Regions from separate parts of the Aurantiacibacter sp. KMU-128 genome, predicted to be linked through region 1. Evidence: predicted binding sites of a transcription regulator. Region 1 holds the regulator's gene; the other holds the start of a gene.

Region 1 (4,871 bases):
ACAATTTTGCGCGCGCCGCATGGTTTCAGGGGCTCGCGGCCACCGGAAGCGTGACAGGCGAGGTTACAATCGTCGAGCCCGCTCCGGCACGCGAGGCGTTGATCCCTTCGCTGCAACGGGAATTGTCGGCCCATGTCCGAACGCAACTCGATGGCTCGGCGGGCAGCATTGCGGCGGCTTTCGCCAGCGGTGACCGGGGCGGGATCAGCGTGGCTGATGAAGATGCGATGCGCGATTCGGGACTGACACACTTGCTGTCGATCAGCGGGTTGCACGTCAGTGCGGTTATCGGCGCCGCCTACATTCTGGCCATCAAGCTGCTGGCGCTCTGGCCGTGGCTGGTGTTGCGGGTGCGGCTACCTGTGGTGGCGGCAGGTGTCGGGGCTTTGTCGGGGATCGGCTACACCCTGTTGACCGGCGCCGAGGTGCCGACTGTGCGCAGCTGTATCGCCGCACTGCTGGTGCTGTTCGCGCTTGCACTGGGACGCGAGCCCTTGTCGCTGCGGATGATTGCCGTGGCGGCGGCGGCTGTCCTACTCGTCTGGCCGGAGAGCCTTGTGGGACCGAGCTTCCAGATGAGCTTCAGCGCGGTCATCGCGATTGTTGCGTTGCACAGCTCGGCTCCGGTTCGCGCCTTTCTCAAGCCACGCGAGGAGAGTTGGTTCGCGCGAACCGGGCGCAATACGGTGATGTTGCTCATCACCGGGCTGGTGATCGAGATCGCGCTGATGCCCATCGTCTTGTTCCACTTCCACCGTGCGGGCGTTTATGGTGCGCTGGCCAATGTGATCGCCATTCCGCTGGTGACTTTCATCTCCATGCCGCTGATCGCGATTGCCTTGCTGTTCGACATTGTGGGGCTTGGCGCGCCGTTCTGGTGGCTGGCGGGGCAATCGCTCGATCTGCTGGTCGGCATCGCCCATTTCACGGCAGCGCAGCCCGGCGCGGTGAAGCTCATTCCGCAGATGACATTGCCGACCGTCCTGCTGTTCGCGCTGGGAGGCCTGTGGCTGGCGCTTTGGAAGGGGAGGGCGCGGTTGCTTGGTTTCGCCCCCGCAGCCATTGCGAGCCTGTGGCTCTACCTAACCCCTATCCCCGACATACTGATATCGTCGGACGGTCGCCATGTGGGAATCACCGGAGAGGATGACCGTCTGCTGGTGCTGCGCGACACACGAAGCGAGTTTACGCGTGACAACCTGCTCGAACTGGCGGGGGTCGAGGGTGACCCGGTTCCGCTCGAAGATTGGAATGGAGCCGAGTGCAGCCGGGATTTCTGCGCGATCTCGCTCGAACGGGGAGGGCGCGACTGGCACCTGCTTCTGAGCCGCAGCGAAGATATCGTAGAGGAGCGCGCGCTCGCCGCAGCCTGCGAGCGGGCGGATATCGTGGTGGCTGACCGCTGGCTGCCGCGAAGTTGCGAGCCGCGTTTGCTGAAAGCAGACCGGCGGACGCTTGAGACAACTGGCGGAATGGCCATCACACTAGGTGAAGATGGCGAGCCTTCGATGCGCACCGTCGCCCAGAGCGAGGGCGGGCATGGATGGTGGCGCGGGCGGCAGGACTAGGCCCGCCACCCGACGCACAAACGGTCAGTGGTAGCGTCGCAGCAAGCCTGCGAGTTTGCCCTGAACTTCTACCTGGCTATCGGCGTAAATCTGCGGATCATAGGCGGCGTTTGCCGGATCGAGCCGGATCATGCCGCCATCATGGTAGAGATATTTCAGTGTCGCTTCCTCGCCATTCACGAGCGCCACAACAATATCGCCATCGCGGGCAGTGTTCGCCTTCTTCACCAATGCAAAGTCGCCGTCAAAAATGCCCGCTTCAACCATCGAGTCGCCCGACACTTCAAGCGCGTAATGCTCGCCAGCACCAAGCAGTGCAGCGGGTACGGGAAGGGTCTGGCTGCCTTCCAACGCTTCGATCGGAACACCGGCGGCAATCTTGCCGTGGAGGGGAATTTCGATCACATCATTGGCCGCGACCGGCGCCGCTGCTGGCGGCGTGGTGATCTTCGCCACCGCGTCATTGCCCACGTTCTCAGGCATTTTCACGACTTCGAGCGCGCGGGCACGGTTGGCAAGACGCCGGATAAAGCCGCGTTCCTCGAGAGCCGAAATCAAGCGATGCACGCCCGACTTGCTCTTCAGATCGAGCGCATCCTTCATTTCCTCGAAACTCGGAGAAATGCCCGATTCCTCAAGGCGACGGTGAATGAAAAGCAGCAATTCGTGTTGCTTGGCAGTCAGCATGGGTTGGTTCCTTACTGCGATGTTCCAATTTGGGAACGAACACGGAACACCTATGGAACACATCGCCTCAAGTCAAGCGATACCGCCATTTTGGAGCGGATAGACGGTTACGCGTTCACCTGCTGCGACGGGTGCGGCATCGATATCACGCCGGATCAGTGCATTGGCGCAGGCAAGCGTGTGCAGAGCGCTGCTATCGCGCTGCATTAGAGGGGTAACTCCGTCTCGACCGAGAATAGCGCGTAGGAATTCGGTGCGCGTCCCCCCCGGCGGAAGCGATTGTGTCAATCGCGCATCGATACTTTGCGGCAAAGGCGATGCGGAACCTCCGAATTGGCGCAATAACGGGAGCAGGAACAGGAGGGCGGTGACATAGGCGGACACCGGATTGCCCGGCAGGCCGAGGACGATCTGGTAACCCCGTTTGGCAACCAGCAACGGCTTGCCCGGGCGGATCGACACGCGCCAGAACGCGATCTCTGCGCCCCAGGCCTCCAGCGCCGGTTTGACCAGGTCATGGTCGCCTACCGATGCTCCTCCGGTGATGACGATCACCTCGCTATCCGATTGCGCAAAGGCTTCAACCAGCAAGCCCACCGAGTCGCCGATTGGGCCGAGCCGCTTCGGTTCATCCGCGAGTTCCCCGGCCAACTCTGCGATCATCGCGCCATTGGTGGCTGGAATTTGCGTTCCGATGGCTTCCGAGGGTTGCGCGACAAGTTCGTCCCCGCAGTCGATCACAGTCAGGCCCGGCTTCTTGTGCAGGGCGAGCTGCTCGACACCCGCCATGCGGACAAGTGCCAGCTGAGCGGCGGTCAGCCGCATTCCGGCAGGAAGCAGTACGTCGCCAGCTGCGAAGTCGAACCCGGCGCGGCGGATATGCTGCGGGCTGGGGCCATCGGCATTGGTTAGCGCGTGGACGTCGCCATCCCGCGCAGCGTTCTCCTGCAACAGCACCGCATCCGCGCCCTTGGGCAGTGCCGCGCCGGTGGAGATGCGCACAGCCTCTCCACTCGTAAGCTCACCAGCAAAGGGATGCCCCGCCGCGCTTTCGCCGATCACGCGCCATGGCCCTGAATGATCGCCAGCGCCAATCGCGTAGCCGTCCATCGCCGAGAGGTCCGCTGGCGGCTGGGTGCGCCTAGCGACAACAGGCTCACCAAGAACCCGCCCGTTCGCCTCGTCCACCGTTACGACTTCTGTTGCAAGCGGCTGCGCCAGCGCCAGCAGCTTCGCCTGCGCTTCTTCAAGCCCCAGCACGCCAGTCCCCGCTTTTGCCGCCGCTCTTGGCGAGCAGGCGCACGCCGCCGATCACCATGCCTTTGTCGAGCGCCTTTGCCATGTCGTAGATCGTCAGCAGCGCCACCGAGACGGCGGTCATCGCTTCCATCTCGACACCGGTCTTGCCGGTAAGCGAGGCACGCGCTTCGGCGCGGATGCCGTCTGTTTCGAAGGCGAAGTCCACGCTGACGCTGTCGAGCGCGAGCGGGTGGCAGAGCGGGATCAGCTCGCCCGTGCGCTTGGCCGCCATGATCCCCGCGATCCGCGCTGCTGCGAGCACATCGCCCTTGGGGCCGCTGCCATCGCGGACAGCCGCCAATGCCTCGTCCGACATGGAGATCCGGCCCTCCGCCACGGCGACACGCGCCGTTGCCGCTTTACCGCCGACATCGACCATGCGTGCCGCGCCAGCTTCGTCGAGATGGGTCAGGCGGCTCATGCCAGACCCGCCGGTTCGAACGGTTCAAAGGCGAACCTGTTACACCTGTTACACAGTCCTGAAACAGAAAACCGCCCTGCTGCGCCCAAAGGGCGGGCAGGGCGGTTTCGAGAGATTAGCGGCGCGATTGCGATGGTCATGCGCCGATCTGTGCCACAGTCCCAACCAGTAGGACAGGGCTTGTATGCGTGGCGAATATCAGTCGCGCAGTTCGGGCGGGATGCGGCCGCCGGCGTCGGCCAGCTTGGTCATCACCTGCTTGTGCAGCCAGATGTTCTCTTCCGCCTTGCCCGAATAATCGGTGTCGCCCATTTCGGTGGCGAGTTCCTTGCGGTTTTCGTAGCTGGGATCGAGCCCGACCAGCTTCATCAGATCGACAATCGACGTGCGCCAATTGAGCTTGTCCGAACCGTCTTTCGCATCGAGCGCGGCAGCAATGTCCACCTCGGTCTTGGGCGCGGCCTTGGCGGCGCCGAAACCGCTTGCCTTGGGCGCGGCGGCGGGAGCAGCGGGTGCCGCTGCGGCAGCCTGCTCTTCCTCGTCGTCACCGAAAATCGCGTTCTTGATCGAGCTGAAAATTCCCATGGGTAATCCCCTTCCATTGCAACGGTAGTCTGGAGTCGGACTAGCATCGGCGCAGCGCGTTGCCAATGTATGACAGCGGGCAAGAGCTTGTAAAATCTAGTCGCCGAGCAAGGACCGGGTCGCGGCGACCACATCCTCCTGCCGCATCAGGCTTTCGCCGACAAGGAAGCAGCGTACTCCGGCTTCCGCAAGGCGCTGGCAATCAGTATGGCTGTTGATGCCGCTTTCGCCGACCAGCAGGCTGCCCTCGGGTGCGAGCGGAGCAAGCCGCTCCGTGGTCGCCAGATCGGTGGTGAAGGTGCGCAGATCGC
Region 2 (4,871 bases), 420 kb from region 1:
CATTAGTCGAATTCATGCGAGCCGAGTTAGGCGCAAGAGCGCGTGGCGACAAGCCGAATGCGCGCATTACTGTATGCGGATTGTGCGATTGACGACCTATCCTTTGCGGGCGGTTACGATCCACATGGCAGCGGGAAGCGAAACGATGCCGCCAAAGCTGTGGCGCGAGAGCATGTCTCGCAGCCGCGTAACGAAGCGGTCGCGCGCTTCGGGATCGAGTTCGGATGCGGCGCGGGCTGCGGGGCCGATGCGCAGGAAGTAGCCGATGGCATCCTCAACAGGGTCTTCTCCAGCACCGGCGATCATCGGGAGGTCGAGCGGCTTGGCGGCGATGTCGGCCCAGCCCGCTTGGGTGAGGATGCGCTGCACCCGCTCGACATCGGCAAAGGCGAATGGGCCGGGCGCATTAGGCGGGCCGGGATCGGGCGCTTGTGGCAGAAGGCGGGTGACTTCGGTGAAGAAGGGATTGAGTACGCGGTCGCGGAAGCAGGAGAAGAGCAGACCTGCACCCTCTTCGGCCTGCGTGGCGAGATGCGCGAAAGCGGCCACCGGATCATCGAAGAACATCACGCCATGGCGCGAGATGAGGAGATCGGGGCGCTTGTCTGCCGGAGCGGTCCACTGCGCGGCATCACCCGTTTCGAAGCCGATATTGGTCAGATGGTTGGCGCGGCTGTTAGCGACGTCAATCAGCTGGGCAGAGATGTCGATGCCGGTGACCGACACCTCAGGCCGGCCGCGGGCAATCGCCAATGAAAGCTCGCCCGCTCCGCATCCGATATCGAGCACCTGCTTGAAACGGAACTGGCGGGTCGCGGCGAGAAGGTGTTCGGTCAGCAGCGAGAAGCTGCGGTCGGTGCGCCGCCATTCCGCCGCCCAGCTTTCGCCTGTGCGGCCCTGCCACTCGCTTGCATCGGTCATGTGCGTCCCTCACTCCTCCGGCAGGGCGTTAGAGCGCTTCGCTCCCGCTGGGAAGCACCAACGCGAAGAAGCCGGCTCCGGTGGACGATACGCCACCTTTGCCGGCTCCGGTTTCGCAAGGCCGGGTCTAACCTGTTACACCTGTTACAGTGTCCAGGGGGAAGAACCTTCCCGCCCGCCTTCTTGAGGATCAGTCTTCGGAGTCCGCGTCCGGCCCCGCCATCATCTCCCCGGCGACCTCGTCGGTTTTACCGCGGATCGCGGTTTCCAACTTGGCGCAAACTTCAGGATTTTCCTTGAGGAAAGTCTTCGCATTCTCGCGGCCCTGGCCGATGCGGATGCTATCATAACTGAACCACGAGCCCGACTTTTCAACGAGGCCGGCCTTCACCCCGAGATCGAGAATCTCGCCGATCTTCGAAATGCCTTCGCCATACATGATGTCAAACTCGACCTGCTTGAACGGCGGGGCGACCTTGTTCTTGACCACCTTCACGCGGGTGGTGTTGCCGATAATATCGTCCCGGTCCTTGATCTGGCCAGTGCGACGGATATCGAGTCGAACCGAGGCGTAGAATTTCAGCGCATTGCCGCCGGTCGTGGTTTCGGGATTGCCGTACATCACGCCGATCTTCATGCGCAGCTGGTTGATGAAGATCACCATGCACTTCGAACGGTTGATCGAGCCGGTGAGCTTGCGCAGCGATTGCGACATCAGGCGCGCCTGCAGGCCCACATGGCTGTCCCCCATTTCGCCTTCGATTTCGGCGCGCGGCACCAGTGCGGCGACCGAATCGACCACCAGCACATCCACCGCGTTCGAACGCACCAGCGTGTCGGTGATTTCCAATGCCTGCTCTCCGGTGTCGGGCTGCGAGACGATCAGCTCGTCAATATCCACGCCCAGCTTCTTGGCGTAGACCGGATCGAGCGCGTGTTCGGCATCGACAAAGGCTGCGGTGCCGCCCGCCTTCTGCGCTTCGGCAATCACGTGCAGCGCCAAAGTCGTCTTGCCCGAGCTTTCCGGCCCGTACACTTCGATCACGCGGCCTTTGGGCAGGCCGCCGATTCCGAGCGCGATGTCCAGCCCCAGCGAGCCGGTGGAGATTGCCTCCACATTCATCGCTTCCTTGCTGCCCAGCTTCATTGCCGAGCCCTTGCCGAATGCGCGGTCGATTTGCGCGAGTGCGGCTTCGAGCGCCTTTTGACGGTCCACGTTGGATTCCTTTTCAACCAGCTTCAGGTTTGCACTCGCCATGACACGGCCTCCGACAGTTCGCTAGGGCCCATCCCCCGCTTTCAACACTGACGCTTGTACCGCGTTTGTTCCATGAGAACAAGTGTGGAACAGAAATTTTGTTGGATTGGCGGAAATCCGCGCATCTGCGCCTATTGCGTGGCGCTTGTCACGGTCCATTCGAGCGTTCGCTCGCCGTTCGCCGGAACGCGCAGCGTGGTAATTCGCTGGCCGTTGCGCAGGCGCGTACGGGTGCCGGCAATGCGCCACTGGGTGCTCGTGCCCATCTCGACGCGGACATCAACCGGATCGGGATTGGCGTTGCTAAGCGTCATTAGCATCGCGAAACTGCCGTCTGCGCGTTGTTGCGGCGCACAGGTCCCGAACACCTGGCTGCTGGTGCCCAGCGCGATCTCGACATCCTGCCCGCGCGCGTAATCGCGCAACCGGTCCTGCGCGACGAGAAAATCGCCCAATGCCGTCTGCTCGAACACAGCGATGGTGCCCGATGGCATCGCCACGCCCAGTCCGGCGTCTTCCTCGTTCACTGTTTCGAGGATCATGCCGACGGGCGCGTTTTCGTAAGCGTAATAGGGCGCGCATTGCATTTCGTAGACGATCTCGCCCTCGATATCGTCCTCGCGCAGGAACGCGACCTGCTTCAGGCTTTGTGCATTGACGTCCATCGGCACGGGCACGCGGTAAAGCTTGAGATCGCCCAGATTCTCCTCTGCCGCCAGCACCGGCGCGGGTGCTCCGGGCGCGGGTGGAGGCGGCGGAGGCGGCGGTATTGCCGCCATGCGGGCGCCCGTCACCGTGATCATGTCCGCCTCGGCATAGCTCTCTTCGAAATAGTCATCATACACCGGCACCGGGGAGCCCGCCGCCGTGCTGCCCTGCGGCCAGCATTGCAACCGCAACGGTTCGGCATCGGGCGGATCGGCCAGCCCGGCAAAATTGCTCACGATATTCAGCGTACCTGCCACCGCCATCAGCTCGGCATTTTCGAAGCTCTGGCCATTATCGTTGAGAATGGTGAGCCAGCTCACCAGATCGAAGCGGATATTGTCCGCCTCGCGCCCTTCATGCACGGTGGCGACATAGTCGGCCTGCCAGTCGAAACCCCATGAGAGATAGGTGAGCGTCACGGTGTAGGTGCCACCCGCATCGCTCGCCGTGTCGATGGTGAAGACGGGCTGTGCGGAAAGGCCAGCGGGGATGCCGTCAAAGCTCAGCCGCTCGGGCAGGCCGGAGCAGCGCACGGCTTCGTAACCGTCGCCGGTTTGCAGCACGAGGCCGCCATCGGCTCTGGTGCGGACAATCGCCTGCTCGCTTTCCTCCGCGCCGGTCGCCAGATTGGTGCGGGTGATGGTGACGCGGTTGCCCAGCGTTCCGTCCACCAATGCGGCAGGGCTGAGCAGATCGGCATTGCGATTCTTCTCGATCGTGCCGCCGGGCAGGCCGGTGACGATGGCAGAGACCGCGATCATGCCTTCGGACACGCCGTCAAACCGGATGGTCGAACGGCCCGGTGGCAGCGTGACGGTGCGCGTCTCGCTAATCATCGCAATGCCTTGCGGCCAATTGCGGTTGAGCTCTTCCCACTCCGCGCGGTTGGGGTCGCGATAGACGGTGACCGCAAGCGCTTCGGGCGCGGAGGCGGTGACGGTCTGGCGGTCTTGCGCGGTGGCGGGGGTAGACACCAACGTTGCAATCATCGTCATTGCGAGGAGCCGAAGGCGACGTGGCAATCCAGTCCGAACGCTCGCGCCTTTGCACAGGCGCCGGAACTGGATTGCTTCGCTCCGCTCGCAATGACGGGGTCGGAGGAAAAGGCGCACCGCGCTGCCCCCTTAGAACCGCGTCTCGTATGTCACGCGCACCACGCGTTCGCTGTTGGCGGGGATCGTTACCTGATAGCGGCGGGTATCGAAATTGACCTGTTCGCCGGGGAGATCCTCGCTGGTCACGCGGAAATCGCGGCCCCACCAATATTGCGCCAGCCCGCTTTGCGTCAGTTCCACCGTCACCGGCTCCGGCTTCGCATTGGTGAAGGTGTAACGCATCGTCGTGCGGTAATAGGTGAGCGCGCGCTCTTCGGTGATTTCGCGCACGACTTCGCCGTCCTCGATCACGCGGTAGCGCGCGCTGCGTTCATACTCCTCGCCAGTGATGCGCTGGCGGCTTTCCACTTCGGCCTGCATGAACACATCGAAGGCATCGCCGGTCACCAGGCTGAGCGTGCTGCCCATCGGAGTGTGGCCGATGTAGTTTTCGCCGATGAATTGCGGGCTGCCCTGCGAATCGTTCTGGTAGAAGCGCACCGTGCCGGCGGGCAGAGCATCGCCCAGCCCGCCTTCGCTGCTCGAACTGAAGCTGATGGCGCTCGCGGCAGGGCGGAAATCGGAATCGTTCTGCAGCCAGCCCGATCCGATCGAATAAACGCGGGCGGCGGGCACGCCCTGCACATCGAGGAAGCTCACCTGCTTGGTCTGCGCATTGGCGATCGTGGTACGGCCCTCGATCGGGTAGAGGTAGAAATCGCCCAGCCGCTCGCGGTCGGCAGTCTGCGTGCCGGGGCGCACCATATCGCCGCGCGGACGTCCGCCGCCCTGGTAACCACCGCTTCCGGCGCTGCCCGCAACCAGCAGCGTTTCGGCATTGTGGAAGGTCGTGCCGGTATTGTTGGTGAGCGTTACCCAGCCTTGCATAT

The links. Region 1 encodes LexA, which represses DNA repair genes until DNA is damaged. Its sites were predicted from a motif close to GTTCCNCNCTTGTTCT; they were not measured.
Region 2: the regulator LexA is predicted to act here: its motif matches at 2,255-2,270, upstream of recA (recombinase RecA).

What each region holds. Positions count from the first base shown of each region.
Region 1 is NZ_JBXORT010000001.1:1,254,593-1,259,463, reverse strand. Features, by position in the region: gene ACS0VV_RS06385 (ComEC/Rec2 family competence protein) at 1-1,568, shown strand, start outside; gene lexA (transcriptional repressor LexA) at 1,593-2,255, opposite strand; gene ACS0VV_RS06375 (molybdopterin molybdotransferase MoeA) at 2,328-3,515, opposite strand; gene moaC (cyclic pyranopterin monophosphate synthase MoaC) at 3,502-3,975, opposite strand; gene ACS0VV_RS06365 (DUF3597 domain-containing protein) at 4,174-4,560, opposite strand; gene trpC (indole-3-glycerol phosphate synthase TrpC) at 4,657-4,871, opposite strand, start outside.
Region 2 is NZ_JBXORT010000001.1:831,407-836,277, reverse strand. Features, by position in the region: gene alaS (alanine--tRNA ligase) at 1-16, opposite strand, end outside; gene ACS0VV_RS04235 (class I SAM-dependent methyltransferase) at 97-921, opposite strand; gene recA (recombinase RecA) at 1,112-2,179, opposite strand; gene ACS0VV_RS04225 (DUF4139 domain-containing protein) at 2,311-3,882, opposite strand; gene ACS0VV_RS04220 (DUF4139 domain-containing protein) at 4,012-4,871, opposite strand, start outside.